Regions from separate parts of the Streptomyces sp. NPDC097619 genome, predicted to be linked through region 3. Evidence: riboswitches for the same ligand, from Rfam matches in the RefSeq annotation. Region 3 holds a riboswitch; each other region holds the start of a gene.
What was found. Region 3 has a riboswitch for cobalamin ahead of ABTZ17_RS10155 (cobalamin biosynthesis protein). Riboswitches for the same ligand answer to the same signal wherever they lie in the genome.
Positions count from the first base shown of each region.

Region 1: linked by a shared signal. The riboswitch ahead of ABTZ17_RS06500 (ribonucleoside-diphosphate reductase subunit alpha) and the one ahead of ABTZ17_RS10155 (cobalamin biosynthesis protein) in region 3 are both predicted to bind cobalamin.
Region 2: linked by a shared signal. The riboswitch ahead of ABTZ17_RS15320 (CoA-acylating methylmalonate-semialdehyde dehydrogenase) and the one ahead of ABTZ17_RS10155 (cobalamin biosynthesis protein) in region 3 are both predicted to bind cobalamin.

Region 1 covers NZ_JBEOSD010000015.1:3,312-8,737, forward strand. The annotation lists gene ABTZ17_RS06495 (ribonucleotide-diphosphate reductase subunit beta) at 1-955, opposite strand, end outside; gene ABTZ17_RS06500 (ribonucleoside-diphosphate reductase subunit alpha) at 955-3,357, opposite strand; cobalamin riboswitch at 3,518-3,640, opposite strand; gene ABTZ17_RS06505 (YbdD/YjiX family protein) at 3,795-3,989, opposite strand; gene ABTZ17_RS06510 (carbon starvation CstA family protein) at 3,989-5,426, opposite strand, start outside.
Region 2 covers NZ_JBEOSD010000045.1:44,001-49,426, forward strand. The annotation lists gene ABTZ17_RS15305 (serine hydrolase) at 1-538, shown strand, start outside; gene ABTZ17_RS15310 (hypothetical protein) at 791-1,183, shown strand; gene ABTZ17_RS15315 (3-hydroxybutyrate dehydrogenase) at 1,322-2,083, shown strand; cobalamin riboswitch at 2,279-2,449, shown strand; gene ABTZ17_RS15320 (CoA-acylating methylmalonate-semialdehyde dehydrogenase) at 2,679-4,178, shown strand; gene ABTZ17_RS15325 (acyl-CoA dehydrogenase family protein) at 4,175-5,329, shown strand; gene ABTZ17_RS15330 (enoyl-CoA hydratase/isomerase family protein) at 5,326-5,426, shown strand, end outside.
Region 3 covers NZ_JBEOSD010000025.1:59,388-64,813, forward strand. The annotation lists gene ABTZ17_RS10145 (inorganic phosphate transporter) at 5-1,264, shown strand; gene ABTZ17_RS10150 (hypothetical protein) at 1,294-1,515, shown strand; cobalamin riboswitch at 1,709-1,832, shown strand; gene ABTZ17_RS10155 (cobalamin biosynthesis protein) at 1,889-2,869, shown strand; gene ABTZ17_RS10160 (cobyric acid synthase) at 2,866-4,386, shown strand; gene ABTZ17_RS10165 (putative cobaltochelatase) at 4,475-5,426, shown strand, end outside.

The sequences.
Region 1 (5,426 bases), on a different contig from region 3:
GCTCGAAGAAGTTGGTCAGTTCCTGGACGCCCTGGAGCTCCATGAAGGAGAAGGGGTTCTCCGAGCCGAACACCGGGGCGAAGCCCAGGCGGACCAGCCGCTGGTCGGCCACGCACTGGAGGTACTCGCGCATGGACTCGGTGTTCATGCCGGGCAGGCCGTCGCCGCACAGGTCGCGGCCGAACTGCAGCTCCGCCTCCACGGCCTCCTTCAGCATGTCGGTGACCTGCTGCTGGAGGGCGTCGTCGAAGAGCTCGGGCTCCTCCTTGCGGACGGTGTCCACGACCTCGAACGCGAAGTTCATGTGCATGGTCTCGTCGCGGAACACCCAGTTGGTGCCGGTGGCCAGGCCGTGCAGCAGACCGCGGCTGCGGAACCAGTACACGTAGGCGAAGGCGCCGTAGAAGAACAGGCCCTCGATGCAGGCGGCGAAGCAGATCAGGTTCAGCAGGAAGCGGCGGCGGTCGGAGGCCGACTCCAGCTGGTCGATCTTCTCCACCGAGTCCATCCAGCGGAAGCAGAACTGCGCCTTCTCGCGGATGGAGGGGATGTTCTCCACGGCGTCGAAGGCCGCCGCGCGGTCCTCCGGGTCGGGCAGGTAGGTGTCCAGCAGGGTCAGGTAGAACTGGACGTGCACGGCCTCCTCGAAGAGCTGGCGCGACAGGTACAGGCGCGCCTCCGGGGAGTTGATGTGCTTGTACAGGGTCAGCACGAGGTTGTTCGCCACGATCGAGTCGCCGGTGGCGAAGAACGCGACCAGGCGGCCGATCATGTGCTGCTCGGCCGGGCTCAGCTTGGCCAGGTCCGCCACGTCGGAGTGGAGGTCGACCTCCTCGACCGTCCAGGTGTTCTTGATGGCGTCCCGGTACCGCTCGTAGAAGTCCGGGTAGCGCATCGGGCGCAGGGTCAGCTCGAAGCCGGGGTCGAGCAGGTTCTTCCGGTCGGTGGAGCTCATTACTGGCAGGCCTCGCAGGACTCGGGGTTCTCAAGGGAGCAGGCCAGCGCGTCGGCGTCGACGGCCTGCGGGAGGGGGGTGGCGGAGGCCGGGACGGCGGCCGAGCCGGACGCGGCGCGGGCGATCTTGGTCGCGGGGCGCGAGCGCAGGTAGTACGTGGTCTTCAGGCCCTTCTTCCAGGCGTACGCGTACATCGAGCTGAGCTTGCCGATGGTGGGCGTCTCCAGGAAGAGGTTCAGCGACTGGCTCTGGTCCAGGAACGGGGTCCGGTCCGCCGCCATGTCGATGAGGCCGCGCTGCGGGATCTCCCACGCGGTGCGGTACAGGGTGCGGGTCTCCTCGGGGATCCAGCCGAAGCCCTGGACGGAGCCGGAGGACTCGCGCAGGGCCTCGCGGGTCTGCGCGTCCCACACGCCGAGCTTCTTGAGCTCCTCGACCAGGTAGCCGTTGACCTGGAGGAACTCGCCGCTGAGGGTCTCGCGCTTGAACAGGTTGGACACCTGCGGCTCGATGCACTCGTACACGCCCGCGATGGAGGCGATGGTGGCGGTCGGGGCGATGGCCAGCAGCAGGGAGTTGCGCAGGCCGCCGCCGGCGATCCGGGTGCGCAGGGCGGCCCAGCGCTCCGGCCAGTTCAGGTCCACGCCGTAGTGGTCGGGGTGCAGCACGCCCTGGGCGGTACGGGTCTCCTCCCAGGCGGGGACGGGACCGTGGCGCTCGGCGAGGTCGGCGGAGGCCTCGTAGGCGGCGAGCATGATGCGCTCGGCGATCCGGGTGGAGAGGGCGCGGGCCTCCTCCGAGTCGAAGGGCAGCCGCAGCTTGAAGAAGACGTCCTGGAGGCCCATCGCGCCCAGGCCCACCGGGCGCCACTTGGCGTTGGAGCGGCCGGCCTGCTCGGTCGGGTAGAAGTTGATGTCCACCACGCGGTCGAGGAAGGTCACGGCGGTGCGGACGGTCTCGTCCAGGCGCTCCCAGTCGATGCCGTCGGGGAACTCGGGGGAGACGAAGGCGCCCAGGTTGACGGAGCCGAGGTTGCAGACCGCGGTCTCGCCGTCGTCGGTGACCTCGATGATCTCGGTGCAGAGGTTCGAGGAGTGCACCACGCGGCCGGGCAGCGCGGTCTGGTTGGCGGTGCGGTTGGAGGCGTCCTTGAAGGTCATCCAGCCGTTGCCGGTCTGCGCGAGGGTGCGCATCATGCGGCCGTACAGGTCCCGGGCGGGCATGGTCTTGCGGGCCAGGCCCGCGGCCTCGGCCTTGACGTAGGCGGCGTCGAACTCGGCCCCGTACAGGTCCACCAGCTCGGGGACGTCCGAGGGGGAGAACAGCGACCACTCGGCGTCGGCGTTCACGCGGCGCATGAACTCGTCGGGGATCCAGTGGGCCAGGTTCAGGTTGTGGGTGCGGCGGGCGTCCTCGCCGGTGTTGTCGCGGAGCTCCAGGAACTCCTCGATGTCGGCGTGCCAGGTCTCCAGGTAGACGGCGGCGGCGCCCTTGCGGCGGCCGCCCTGGTTCACGGCGGCCACGGAGGCGTCGAGGGTCTTCAGGAACGGCACGATGCCGTTGGAGTGGCCGTTGGTGCCCCGGATCAGGGAACCGCGGGCGCGGACGCGGGAGTAGGACAGGCCGATGCCGCCGGCGTGCTTGGAGAGGCGGGCCACCTGGTGGTAGCGGCCGTAGATGGAGTCCAGCTCGTCCAGCGGGGAGTCCAGCAGGTAGCAGGAGGACATCTGCGGGTGCCGGGTGCCGGAGTTGAACAGGGTGGGGGAGGAGGGCAGGTAGTCCAGGCGGCTCATCAGCCGGTACAGGGAGGCCACTTCCTCCACCGCGCGCAGGCTGTCGTCCTCGGCGAGGCCGCAGGCCACGCGCAGCATGAAGTGCTGCGGGGTCTCGATGACCTGCCGGGTGATGGGGTGGCGCAGCAGGTAGCGGCTGTGCAGGGTGCGCAGGCCGAAGAAGCCGAAGCGGTCGTCCGCGCCGTCCGCGAGGGCGAGGTCCACCAGGGCGTCCAGGCGGACGGCGTGGGTGCGGACGAACTCGACGGTGCGGTCGGCGATCAGGCCCTCGCGGTGGCCGGTCTCGACGGAGGCGGAGAAGGAGACGGCGCCCTGTCCGGCGGCCTCCTCGGCCACGGCGAGCGTGAGCAGCCGGGCGGCGAGCCGGGAGTACTCCGGGTCCTCGGAGATCAGGCCCGCGGCGGCCTCGGTGGCCAGGCCCCGCAGCTCGGCCTCGTCCGCGTCGGCGCTGCGGCCGCGCAGGGCGGCGGCGGCGACCCGTCCGGGGTCGGTGTCGGGCAGGTCCGCGGTGAGGGCGGTCAGCGTGCGCAGCAGCGCGGCACCGGGTCCCTCGGCGGCGGTCTCGGGCTGGTCGGACGCGGCGCGCGGTGCGGAAGGCGCGATGGTCACGTGGGGGCTCTCCCTGCCTCGGCCCGGTGGCCGCGGCGGAGGGATTGCGAGCGCGCGTGCGGGAAGGGCGACGCGGGGCCGGGACAGGCCGGCCCGTGTCTCCGCACGGCGTCCGCAGGCCCAACCGCGAGGCCCGGACGTGTCGTCTCCCGGATCGGACGACCCGGGCAGGCTGTCGGCAGGTCCTCGGACTCACGATGTACGGATGGGTACATCTCACACCGTTGCGGGACAGTTCCGGATTCTCACCGGATTCCCCTGCGGCGACAGCGAGGGAAAGCATACATGTGGGGGCCCCTTGGTGAGGGACCCCCTAGATGTTGTGTCGCCCGATACGCGGAGTCTTCAACTCCTGTCTCTCCGCACAGGGATTTCCGGTTCCGGACAGGCCGCAGGGCCCCGCTGTGAGACCGGCGGGGCCCTGCGTGCGGGGCTCCTCAGCAGCAGCGGAAGCCCTCGCGCGGGTCGGCTTCCCGGGAGTCCGTACGGGCCCGCTCGAAGGCCCGCCGGGTCATGACCTCCGCCGTCGGGTCGTGGCCGCGGGCGTGGGCCACGTAGCGGTCGTAGGCCGCCTCCCCGGAGAACTCGCGGACGTAGAACCTGATGCGGCCGAGGGCCCGGCGCGCGTCCATCAGGAGACCGGCTCCCGGACCCGGCCGTCGTCGCCGGAGCCGTCCCGGGCGGCAGCGGCGGCCAGCTCGGCCTTCTCCTCCGCGGTCGCGAACAATCCGGCCGGGGCGACGAGCTTCGACTCGGTGTACGGGACCTCGTGGAGGGTGACGGTGGCCGGGCGGCGGACCGCCCGCACGCACACCCGGGCGGCGTCCACCAGGACGACGACGATGAGCACGGCGAAGAGGGCGGAGAGCACGCCGTCCACGGTGGCGTTCGTCACCACGGTGTGCATCTCGTCCATGGTCTTGGCGGGGGCCAGGACCTCGCCGGAGTCGATGCCCTGCTGGAACTTGTCCCGCTGGGCGAAGAAGCCCACCCGCGGGTCCTCGGAGAACACCTTCTGCCAGCTCGCCGTCAGGGTCACGGTGGCGTCCCAGACCAGTGGCACGCCCGTCACCCAGGCCCACTTCAGCCGGCCCGACTTCACCAGCAGCGTGGTGCAGACGGCCAGGGCCACCGCGGCGAGCAGCTGGTTCGCGATCCCGAAGAGCGGGAAGAGCTGGTTGATGCCGCCCAGCGGGTCCTTCACGCCGACCCAGAGGAAGTAGCCCCAGGCGCCGACGACCACGGCGCTGGTGATCCACACGCCCGGCTTCCAGCTGATCTGCTTGAAGGGCTTGATGACGTTGCCCAGGGTGTCCTGGAGCATGAACCGCCCGACCCGGGTGCCCGCGTCGAGGGTGGTGAGGATGAACAGCGCCTCGAACATGATCGCGAAGTGGTACCAGAAGGCCTTCATGGAGGCCCCGCCGAACACCGAGGAGAAGATCTCCGACATGCCGAGCGCGAAGGTGGGCGCGCCGCCGGTACGGGAGAGCAGGCTGGCCTCCTCCACGTCCTTGGCGGCCTGCGCCAGGGCGTCGGGGGAGATGCTGAAGCCGAAATTCGCCACCGCCTGGGAGGCGGACTCCACGGTGGTGCCGACCACGCCCGGCGGGGAGTTCACGGCGAAGAAGAGGCCGGGCTCGATGATGCAGGCGCAGATCACCGCCATCACGGCCACGAAGGACTCGGTCAGCATGGCGCCGTAGCCGATCATCCGGACCTGGGTCTCCTTCTGGATCATCTTCGGGGTGGTGCCCGAAGCGACCAGGGAGTGGAAGCCGGAGAGCGCGCCGCACGCGATCGTGATGAACACGAACGGGAACATCGAACCGGCGAACACCGGCCCGTCCCCGCGGCTCGCGAAATCGGTGACGGCGGGCATCTTCATGACCGGCATGGCGAGGACCACGCCCACCGCGAGCAGTGCGATCGTGCCCACCTTCATGAAGGTGGAGAGGTAGTCGCGGGGCGCCAGCAGCAGCCACACCGGCAGCACGGAGGCCAGGAAGCCGTAGACGACCATCCAGATGACCAGGGTCTCCTTCTCCAGGGTGAAGAAGTCCGCCCAG
Region 2 (5,426 bases), on a different contig from region 3:
TCAGGCCGACGCGATCGCGCTGGACTTCTTCGACACCGCCCAGTACGGCAAGCCGCGCACGGACTGGCTGCCGGTGACCGCCGCCCTGTACGCGCAGGCGGAGGACGAGCACCCGGACGCCCGCTTCGACCGGCCGCCCGCCTCCCCCGCTCCGGCGGGCCCCGACACGGACTACACCGGGACCTACCGGAGCGCGTTCTACGGCCCGCTGACGGTGCGTTCGGGTCCGGAGGGGCTGACCCTCTTCCTGGGTCCGGAGCCGATGCGGTTCCCGCTGCGGCACTTCGACGGGAACACGTTCAGCATGGAGACCCGCGGCGAGAACGCGGTGGGCCGGACGGCCGTCGAGTTCGGGGACGGCACGGTCCGCATCGAGTACCTGGACGAGACGGGGCTGGGCACCTTCACCAAGGCGTCCTCCGACCCCTCGGCGGAACCCTCCGGCACCGCGCGTCCGACCGGAACCGCCACGGGCGGCCCGAGCGGAACCCCGACCGGCCCCTCCGACAGCGGCGCTCCGAGCCCGTCCGGGGAGTGACGGACGGGCTCCCCGCACCGCCTTCGGTATCGATTTCGCTGGAGTCGGCCATTCCTCTGGCGGCGCCGCGACCCTGGCCCATAATCGTCTGCACCAGCGGCCTGAAACACACTCGGGGCCGGGTCGGGGGACACGTATGCGACGGGGGGCAGCGTGCCGGAAGACGAACCGAGGGACCGGGTGCCCGGAGGGTGCCCCGGGACCGCCCGGCGGGGCACCGTACCGGGCCGCGCACAGGAACTGTCCCGGCTCATGACCGCCGTCCGCCGGGGCCGGGTGGTCACGGTCACCGGGCGGCGCCGGGCGCCCGCCGGACTGCTCGTCCGCTCGCTCGCGGACCGGCTGTCCTCCAACTTCTTCGACGGCGTGGCCCTGGTGGCCCTGGACCGGCCCTCCGGACCGGCCGAGCTGACCGGTGCGCTCGGCGCGCTGCCGGGCATGCCCTTCCTGCCCTGCGGCTGCACCGATCCGCTCTCCTGGCTCGCCGAGCGGGACATGCTCCTCGTCCTCGACGGCACCGAGGAACTGACTCCCGAAGGGCTGGACTGGCTCGGCCTGTTACTGGGGTCCGCGCCCGGCGTCCGGGTCCTCGCGGCCGGCCGGCACCCCCTGGGGCTGCCCCGGGAGCGCGTCCACCGCATGTAGGGCGCCGGCGGCCCGGGAACCGGAAGGCCACGGGGCCGGGGTGCCGTGCGGGCATGGGCGCCACCGCCACCCCCCGGGCACCAGGTGTGGTGCTCGGAGCCATGGGCAGGGCACGGGGGCGTGCCTAACGTTCCCGCCATGACGAACCACAACCGGCCGGAGCCGATCGGCCGCACCGCCCTGGTCACCGGCGGGGGCAGCGGCATCGGGCTGGCCTGCGCCCGCGCCCTGGCCGCCGCCGGGGCCACCGTGCACATCGTCGACCGCAACGCCGTCGCGGCGAAGGAGGCCGCCGCGGAGACCGGGGGTCACGCCCACGTCGTGGACCTCGCCGATCCGACGGCCGTGGCCGGACTGCCCGCCGCCGTGGACATCCTCGTCAACAGTGCCGGGCTCCAACACGTGGCCCCCGTCGAGGAGTTCCCACCGGAGCGGTTCGAGCTGATCCAGCGGGTGATGGTGACGGCCCCGTTCCTGCTGGTGCGGCACTGCCTGCCGCACATGTACGCCCGGGGCTGGGGGCGGGTGGTGAACATCTCCAGTGTGCACGGGCTGCGGGCCAGCCCCTACAAGTCGGCCTACGTGGCGGCCAAGCACGGGCTGGAGGGGCTCAGCAAGGTGGTGGCCCTCGAAGGCGCCGCGCACGGGGTGACCAGCAACTGCGTCAGCCCCGGATACGTGCGCACGCCCCTGGTGGAGGGTCAGATCGCCGCGCAGGCGGCCGTGCACGGCATTCCCCCCGACCGGGTCGCGGCCGAGGTGCTGCTGGACCGGACGGCCATCAAGCGGCTGATCGAACCGGAGGAGGTGGCCGCCGTCGCGCTGTGGCTGTGCGGCCCCGACACCGGCTTCCTCTCGGGAGCCTCGATACCGGTGGACGGGGGCTGGACCGCCCGCTGACCGGGCCCGCTCCCCCACGCGGCCGCACCCCGGCCCGTACGGCGCCCCGTCCTCCGCCCGCGCGGAGGGCGGGGCGCCGTCCATCCGTCGGGCGGTCGGGCGGGGCACCGGGGCGGCCGGTCGGTCATCGGACGGTCTGCGCGACGCGGCTCACGCCGGGCGGCCCTGGACTTACTAGGACGTCCAACTATATGTTCGTGGCACAAGGTCCGCGGTGCAGGGAAGCCGGTGTGAATCCGGCACGGTCCCGCCACTGTGACCGGGGAGTGTGCCGCCGTCCCCACGCCACTGGCGAAGTCTGCCGGGAAGGCGGGCGGCACGCGGGGATCCGGGAGTCAGGATACCGGCCGCGGAACGTTCCGTGTTGTCCACGAGGATGGAGCAGACACGCATGGCACCGGTCCGTACCCACGACCCTGGTGATCCGGCGAAGCGAACGACGGCGCCCCGCGCGTCCGCGTAGCTCCGCGACGGCCTGGCGCTCCGCCGCCGCCGTCGCTGTCCCACGGCCCGCCCCCGCGCACCCACCCACCCGGTGCGGGCGCCGGTGTGCCGTGCCATCCCCGGATCCGACCTGACGAGAGAGCAGGCAACCATGGTCCGTGAACTCACCCACTTCATCGGCGGAAAGCACACCACCGGCACCTCCGGGCTGTTCGCCGACGTCCACGACCCCAACACCGGCGCCGTCCAGGCCCGCGTCCCGCTGGCCGGACGCGCCGACACCGAGGCCGCCATCGCCGACGCCGAGGCGGCGCAGGTCGACTGGGCGCGCTGGAACCCGCAGCGGCGGGCCCGCGTGCTGCTGCGCTTCCTCCAGCTCGTCGAGGGCGAGCGCGAGGCGCTGGCCCGACTGCTGTCCGCCGAGCACGGCAAGACCGTGGCCGACGCCCACGGCGATCTCCAACGCGGCCTGGAGGTGGTGGAGTTCGCGGCGGGGATCCCGCACCTGCTGAAGGGGGAGTTCACCGACAACGCCGGTACCGGCATCGACGTGCACTCCCTGCGCAGCCCCCTCGGGGTGGTCGCGGGCATCACCCCCTTCAACTTCCCCGCGATGATCCCGCTCTGGCAGGCGGCCCCCGCCCTGGCCTGCGGGAACTCCTTCATCCTCAAGCCCTCCGAACGGGACCCGTCGGTGCCGCTGCGGCTCGCGGAGCTCTTCCTCGAAGCGGGGCTGCCGCCGGGCGTGCTCAACGTGGTCAACGGCGGCAAGGAGGCCGTGGACACCCTGCTGGAGGACCCCCGGGTCCAGGCCCTCGGATTCGTCGGCTCCACGCCGATCGCCGCGCACATCTACGCCACCGCCGCCGCGCACGGCAAGCGCGCCCAGTGCTTCGGCGGCGCCAAGAACCACATGATCGTGATGCCGGACGCCGATCTCGACCAGGCCGTGGACGCCCTCCTCGGCGCCGGATACGGCTCTGCGGGGGAACGCTGCATGGCCATCTCGGTGGCCGTGCCCGTCGGGGAGGAGACCGCCGACCGGCTGGTCGCCGCCCTCAAGGAACGGATCGCCGGCCTGCGGATCGGCCGCTCCGACGACCCCGAGGCCGACTTCGGCCCCCTGGTGAGCCGGGACGCCCTGGACCGGGTCCGCCGCTACGTGGACATCGGCGTCGGCGAGGGTGCCGAACTCGTCGTGGACGGACGGGACTTCTCCCTGCCCGGACACGAGAACGGGTACTTCACCGGAGCCACCCTCTTCGACCGGGTCTCCTCCCGCATGCGCGTCTACCGCGAGGAGATCTTCGGCCCCGTGCTGTGCGTGGTACGGGCCGCGAACTTCGAGGAGGCGCTGCGGCTGCCCAGCGAGCACCCCTTCGGCAACGGCGTGGCGATCTTCACCCGGGACGGGGACACCGCCCGCGAGTTCACCCGGCGCGTCAACACCGGCATGGTCGGCGTGAACGTGCCCATCCCGGTGCCGGTGGCCTACCACACCTTCGGCGGCTGGAAGCGGTCCGGTTTCGGCGACCTGAACCAGCACGGCCCGGACTCGGTGCGCTTCTACACCCGGACCAAGACCGTCACCACGCGCTGGCCCTCCGGGGTCAAGGAGGGCGCGTCCTTCACGATCCCCACGATGGGATGAGCGCCGTGAGCAGCACCCTCACCGAGGACCAGCTCGCCCTCGCCGAGGTCACCCTCGACTTCGCACAGGAGCGGTTGGCCCCCTACGCCGTCACCTGGGACCGCACCAAGCACTTCCCCGTGGACACCCTCCGGGAGGCGGCCGCGCTCGGGCTCGGCGGCGTGTACGTCCGCGAGGAACACGGCGGTTCCGGGCTGTCCCGGACCGACGGCGTGCTCGTCTTCGAGACCCTGGCCACCGGCTGCCCCTCCATCGCGGCCTACCTCTCCATCCACAACATGGTCGGCTGGATGATCGACCGCTACGGAGACCGGTCCCAGCGCGCCCGCTGGCTGCCCGGCCTCTGCTCCGCCGCCACGCTGGCCAGCTACTGCCTGACCGAACCGGGGGCCGGCTCCGACGCGGCGGCCCTGCGCACCCGGGCCGTCCGCGAGGGCGACCACTACGTCCTGACCGGGGTGAAGCAGTTCATCTCGGGGGCCGGGGCGGCGGGCGTCTACCTGGTGATGGCCCGCACCGGCCAGGACGGTCCCGACGGCATCTCCGCCTTCGTGGTCGAACGCGAGGACCCCGGGGTCTCCTTCGGGCCCGACGAGCAGAAGATGGGCTGGAACGCGCAGCCCACCCGCCAGGTCGTCCTCGACGGCGTGCGCGTCCCCGCCGACCGGCGGCTCGGCGCCGAGGGCGACGGCTTCCGCATCGCCATGAACGGCCTCAACGGCGGACGGCTCGGCATCGCCGCCTGCTCCCTCGGCGGAGCCCAGAGCGCCCTGGACCGCAGCCTGTCCTACCTGGCCACCCGGCGCGCCTTCGACCGGCGGCTCCTGGACGCGCAGGCCCTCCAGTTCCGGCTGGCCGACATGGCCACCGAACTCGCGGCGGCCCGCGCCCTCGTACGCCAGGCGGCCGAGGCCATGGACGCCGGCGACCCGATCGCCCCGCGCCTGTGCGCCATGGCCAAGCGGTTCGCCACCGACACCGGGTACGCCGTCGCCGACGCGGCCCTCCAACTCCACGGCGGCTACGGCTACCTCAGCGAGTACGGCATCGAGAAGATCGTCCGCGACCTGAGGGTCCACCAGATCCTGGAAGGGACCAACGAGATCATGCGCGTCATCGTCGCGCGCGGGCTCACGGAGAACCTGCGATGAGCAACGACATCCCCACCGCCCCGGCCGCCGGGGACGAGGAGCACGTCCTCCTGCGCACCGAGGGCCGCGCCGCGTACCTCACCCTCGATCGCCCCCG
Region 3 (5,426 bases):
GTAAATGGAGCACATAACGCTTCTCCTCGGGATCGTGATCGTTACCGCTCTCGTCTTCGACTTCACGAACGGTTTCCACGACACCGCCAACGCGATGGCCACCACCATCTCGACTGGCGCTCTCAAGCCCAAGACGGCGGTGGCCATGTCCGCCGTGCTCAACCTCGTCGGCGCTTTCCTGTCCGTGGAGGTGGCCAGGACCATCTCCAAGGGTCTGGTCAACGAGGAGGGCATCCAGCCCGAAGTGATCTACGCCGCGCTCGTCGGCGCGATCCTGTGGAACCTGGTCACCTGGCTGGTCGGTCTGCCCTCCAGCTCCTCGCACGCCCTGATGGGCGGCCTGGTCGGTGCGGCCGTCGCGTCCGCCGGTCTCGGCGCCGTCAACGGCGGCACCCTGGTCACCAAGGTCCTGATCCCGGCCATCGCGGCCCCGCTCGTGGCGGGCATCGCCTCGATGCTGGCGGCGAAGATGACGTACAAGCTCGGCGGGAAGGTCGGCGAGAAGACCTCCGCCAAGGGCTACCGCGCCGGTCAGATCGCCTCGGCCGGTCTGGTCTCCCTCGCGCACGGCACCAACGACGCGCAGAAGACCATGGGCATCATCACCCTGGCCCTGGTCGCCGGTGGCGCCCTGCACCCGGACGCCAACCCGCCGGTGTGGGTCATCGTCTCGGCCGGTGTGGCCATCGCCCTGGGCACCTACCTCGGTGGCTGGCGCATCATCCGCACCATGGGCAAGGGCCTGACGGACCTCCAGCCGCAGCAGGGCTTCGCGGCCCAGACCTCGGCCGCGAGCGTCATCCTGGCCTCCTCCCACCTGGGCTTCTCCCTCTCCACCACGCACGCCTGCTCCGGCGCCGTGATGGGTGCCGGCCTCGGCCGCAAGGGCGGTGTGGTCCGCTGGTCCACCGCCACCCGGATGTTCGCCGCGTGGGGTCTGACCCTGCCCGCCGCCGCCCTGGTCTCGGCCCTCGCCGAGCTGGTCATGCGGACCGGTGACATCGGCATCGCCGCCGTGACCGTCTTCCTCGTGGGCTCCTGCTTCGCCATCTGGAAGATCTCCCGCCGTGAGGTCGTCGACCACAACAACGTGAACGCGACCGACACGGACGAGGCTCCCGGCGTGGTCACCACGGCCATCGCGGCGGTCACCCCGCCCCCGGCCGGCACCACCGCCGCGGTCTCCGACGAGGAGCTCAAGGCCACCATCCCGGCCCCGCACCAGGACCCCGCGGCTCCGGCGGCCCCGGCCGCCACGGTCTGACCGCCGCACCAGAACAGAGGATCAGCAGCATGAAGATCGATTGGGCAGCCCTCGGCTCCGTCTTCGGAGTCAGCCTCACGGCCACCGTGGTCCTGGTCACCCTCTTCGTCCTCGGCCTCGTCGGCCTCTCCAAGCACGAGGCCGCGACCGAGCAGGGCGGCAGCGCCACCCTGGCCCGCGGCGCCGCCTACGGAGCCTTCGCGCTCTGCGCGGCGGCCGTGTCGTACGGCATCTACCTGATCGTCGCCTGACGACCCCGAAAGCTCCCCCGGGCCGACCGCCCGGGGGAGCTTTCGCGTACCCGGGCCCCGGGACGGCGGCCCGGCGAGCCGGGGCCCGCGTCCCGGTGTGGGGCTGCGCACACTGTCCCGTCGCAGGTCAACGGCGAGTTGACGGGCCGTCTCGGTGCGTGGTGGACTGCCCGGGCCATAGCGGCGGCAGGAGAGGAAGTCCGGTGCGAATCCGGCGCGGTCCCGCCACTGTCACCGGGGAGCTCTCCCCCACCGTGCGTCACGGCCCTCCGGGGCGGGAAGGCCGGGGGAAGCGCCGATCCGGGAGCCAGGAGACTCTCACCGCCGGTCACGTCGAACCAGGGCGCGGACCCTGAGTGAGGACATACCTGCCATGCGTGCCGACCGCGTGTTCGCGTACGGCGCGGCGGCCGGGCTGGTCGCCGACCGGATCCTCGGGGATCCGCGCCGCGGACACCCCGTCGCCGCCTTCGGACGGGCCGCCGCCGCCGTCGAGCGCTCCCTGTGGACCGCCCGCCCCGATACCCAACGCGCCCGCGGGGTCCTGCACACCGCGGTCTGCGTGGGCGGCGCCGCCGCCGTGGGGGCACTGGCCGCCGCGGCCGTCCGCCGGGGCCCCGCCCCGCTGCGGATCGCCCTGACCGCCGCCGCCACCTGGGCCGTCGTGGGCGGCACCTCCCTGGGCCGCGAGGCCCGCGCCATCGGCGCCGCCCTGGACTCCGGGGACATCGCCGCCGCCCGGGCCCGGCTGCCCCACCTGTGCGGCCGCGACCCGCACTCCCTGGACGCGCGGCAGATCGCCCGCGCGGTGGTGGAGTCCGTGGCCGAGAACACCTCCGACGCCGTCGTCGGCGCCCTGGTGTGGGGGGCCGTCGGCGGAGTGCCCGGCCTGCTCGCCTTCCGCGCCGTGAACACCCTCGACGCCATGGTCGGCCACCGTTCCCCCCGCCACCTGCGCTACGGCTGGGCCTCCGCCCGCCTCGACGACGTGGCCGGCTGGCCGGGGGCCCGGCTGACGGCCGCCGCCGCCGTGCTCGCCGGCCCGGACCGCCGGGGGGCGGCCCGGGCCTGGAAGGCCGACGCCGGCGCGCACCCCAGCCCCAACGCCGGACCCGTGGAAGCCGCCTTCGCGGGCGCCCTGGGCGTCCGGATGGGCGGCACGCTCTCCTACGCCGGCCGGACCGAACACCGGCCGGTGCTCAACGGTGCGGGCCGCCCGGCCGGCACCGCCGACATCGCACGGGCGGTACGGCTCTCCCGACAGGTGACCTGGCTCGCGCTGGGCGCCTGCGCGGCGGGCCGGACCCTCGTCTCCGGGGCGCTCGCCGCCCGGGCAGGGAAGGGACTCCGATGAGCGGCACCCGACGGGGCGGCGGCCTGCTGGTCGCCGGGACGACCTCCGACGCGGGCAAGAGCGTGGTCACGGCCGGGATCTGCCGCTGGCTGGTCCGCCGGGGTGTGAAGGTCGCGCCGTTCAAGGCGCAGAACATGTCCCTGAACTCCTTCGTGACCCGCGAGGGCGCCGAGATCGGCCGGGCCCAGGCCATGCAGGCGCAGGCCGCCCGGGTGGAGCCCACCGCGCTGATGAACCCGGTCCTGCTCAAGCCCGGCAGCGACCGCAGCAGCCAGGTGGTGCTGCTGGGGAAGCCCGTCGGCGAGATGAGCGCCCGCGGCTACCACGGCGGCCGCCAGGAACAGCTGCTCGGCGTGGTGACGGACTGCCTGGAGCGGCTGCGGGGCGAGTACGACGCAGTGATCTGCGAGGGCGCGGGCAGCCCCGCCGAGATCAACCTGCGCCGCACCGACATCGTGAACATGGGCATCGCGCGGGCCGCGGACTTCCCCGTGGTCGTGGTCGGCGACATCGACCGGGGCGGCGTCTTCGCCTCCTTCTTCGGCACCACCGCCCTCCTCTCCGAGCGGGACCAGGCCCTCGTCGCGGGCTACCTGGTGAACAAGTTCCGCGGGGACGTGTCCCTGCTGGAGCCCGGCCTGGAGATGCTGCGCTCGCTGACCGGCCGGGCCACCTTCGGGGTGCTGCCGTACCGGCACGGGCTCGGCATCGACGAGGAGGACGGACTGCGCGTCTCGATGCGCGGCACGGTCCGCGAGTCCGTCGTCGCCCCGCCCGTCGGCGAGGACGTGCTGCGGGTCGCGGTGTGCGCGGTCCCCCTGATGTCCAACTTCACCGACGTGGACGCGCTGGCCGCCGAACCCGGCGTGATCGTGCGGTTCGTGGACCGGCCCGAGGAGCTGGCCGACGCCGACCTGGCGGTGGTCCCCGGCACCCGGGGCACCGTGAAGGCCCTGGAGTGGCTGCGCGAGCGCGGCCTCGCGGCGGCCCTGGCGCGGCGGGCCGCCGAGGGCCGCCCCGTCCTCGGGATCTGCGGCGGCTTCCAGCTCCTCGGCGAACGCATCGAGGACGAGGTGGAATCCCGGGCGGGCACCGTGGCGGGCCTGGGGCTCCTTCCGGTGCGGGTCCGGTTCCACCCCGAGAAGACCCTGGCCCGGCCCGTCGGTTCGGCCCTCGGCGAGACCGTCGAGGGGTACGAGATCCACCACGGGGTCGCCGACGTCCTCGGCGGCGACCCCTTCCTCGACGGCTGCCGGGTCGGCGAGGTGTGGGGCACCCACTGGCACGGCTCGCTGGAGTCGGACGGCTTCCGCCGCGCCTTCCTCACCGAGGTGGCCCGGGCCGCCGGCCGCCGCTTCGTGCCCGCCCCCGACACCTCCTTCGGCACCCTGCGCGAGGAACAGCTCGACGCCCTCGGCGACCTGATCGAGGAACACGCCGACACCGCCGCCCTGCTGCGGCTGATCGAGGACGGCGCCCCGGCGGGGCTGCCGTTCGTACCGCCGGGGGCGCCGTGACCGGGCCCTCCGTCCCGCACCGCCCGGCCGCCGCGGTCCCCGCCGGCCGGTCCCGTACCGCCGTTCCGCTCGAAGGAGTGAGGAAGTCTTGAGTACGCCCTTTCCGTTCACCGCGGTGGTCGGCCAGGACGATCTGCGACTGGCCCTGCTGCTCAACGCCGTGAGCCCGGCCGTCGGCGGGGTGCTGGTCCGCGGGGAGAAGGGAACGGCCAAGTCCACGGCCGTGCGCGCCCTGACCTCGCTGCTGCCGGCCGTGGACGTGGTGCCCGGCTGCCGGTTCTCCTGCGCCCCCGGCGCCCCCGACCCGGGCTGCCCGGACGGCCCCCACGGGGCCGACCGCGGCGAGGACCGGCCCGCGCGGATGGTCGAACTCCCCGTCGGGGCCTCCGAGGACCGCCTGGTCGGTGCCCTCGACATCGAACGGGCCCTCGCCGACGGCGTGAAGTCCTTCGAGCCCGGACTGCTCGCCGACGCCCACCGCGGCATCCTCTACGTGGACGAGGTCAACCTCCTCCACGACCACCTCGTGGACGTCCTCCTCGACGCCGCCGCGATGGGCTCCTCCTACGTGGAGCGGGAGGGCGTCTCCGTCCGGCACGCGGCCCGCTTCCTGCTCGTCGGCACCATGAACCCGGAGGAGGGCGAGCTGCGCCCGCAGCTCCTCGACCGGTTCGGCCTGACCGTCGAGGTCGCGGCCTCCCGGGTGCCGGAGCAGCGGGTCGAGGTGGTCCGGCGCCGCCTGGCGTACGACGCCGACCCCGTCTCCTTCGCGGAGCGTTGGGCCGGGGACGAGGCCGCCGTGCGCGAGCGCGTGACCGCGGCCCGCGCCCTGCTCCCCCGGGTGGTCCTCGGGGACACGGCGCTGCTGCGGATCGCCGCCTGCTGCGCCGGCTTCGAGGTGGACGGCATGCGCGCGGACATCGTGATGGCGCGGACCGCGACGGCGCTGGCCGCCTGGGCGGGCCGGACCGAGGTCCGCAAGGAGGACGTCCGGCAGGCCGCCCTGCTGGCCCTGCCGCACCGCCGCCGCCGCAACCCCT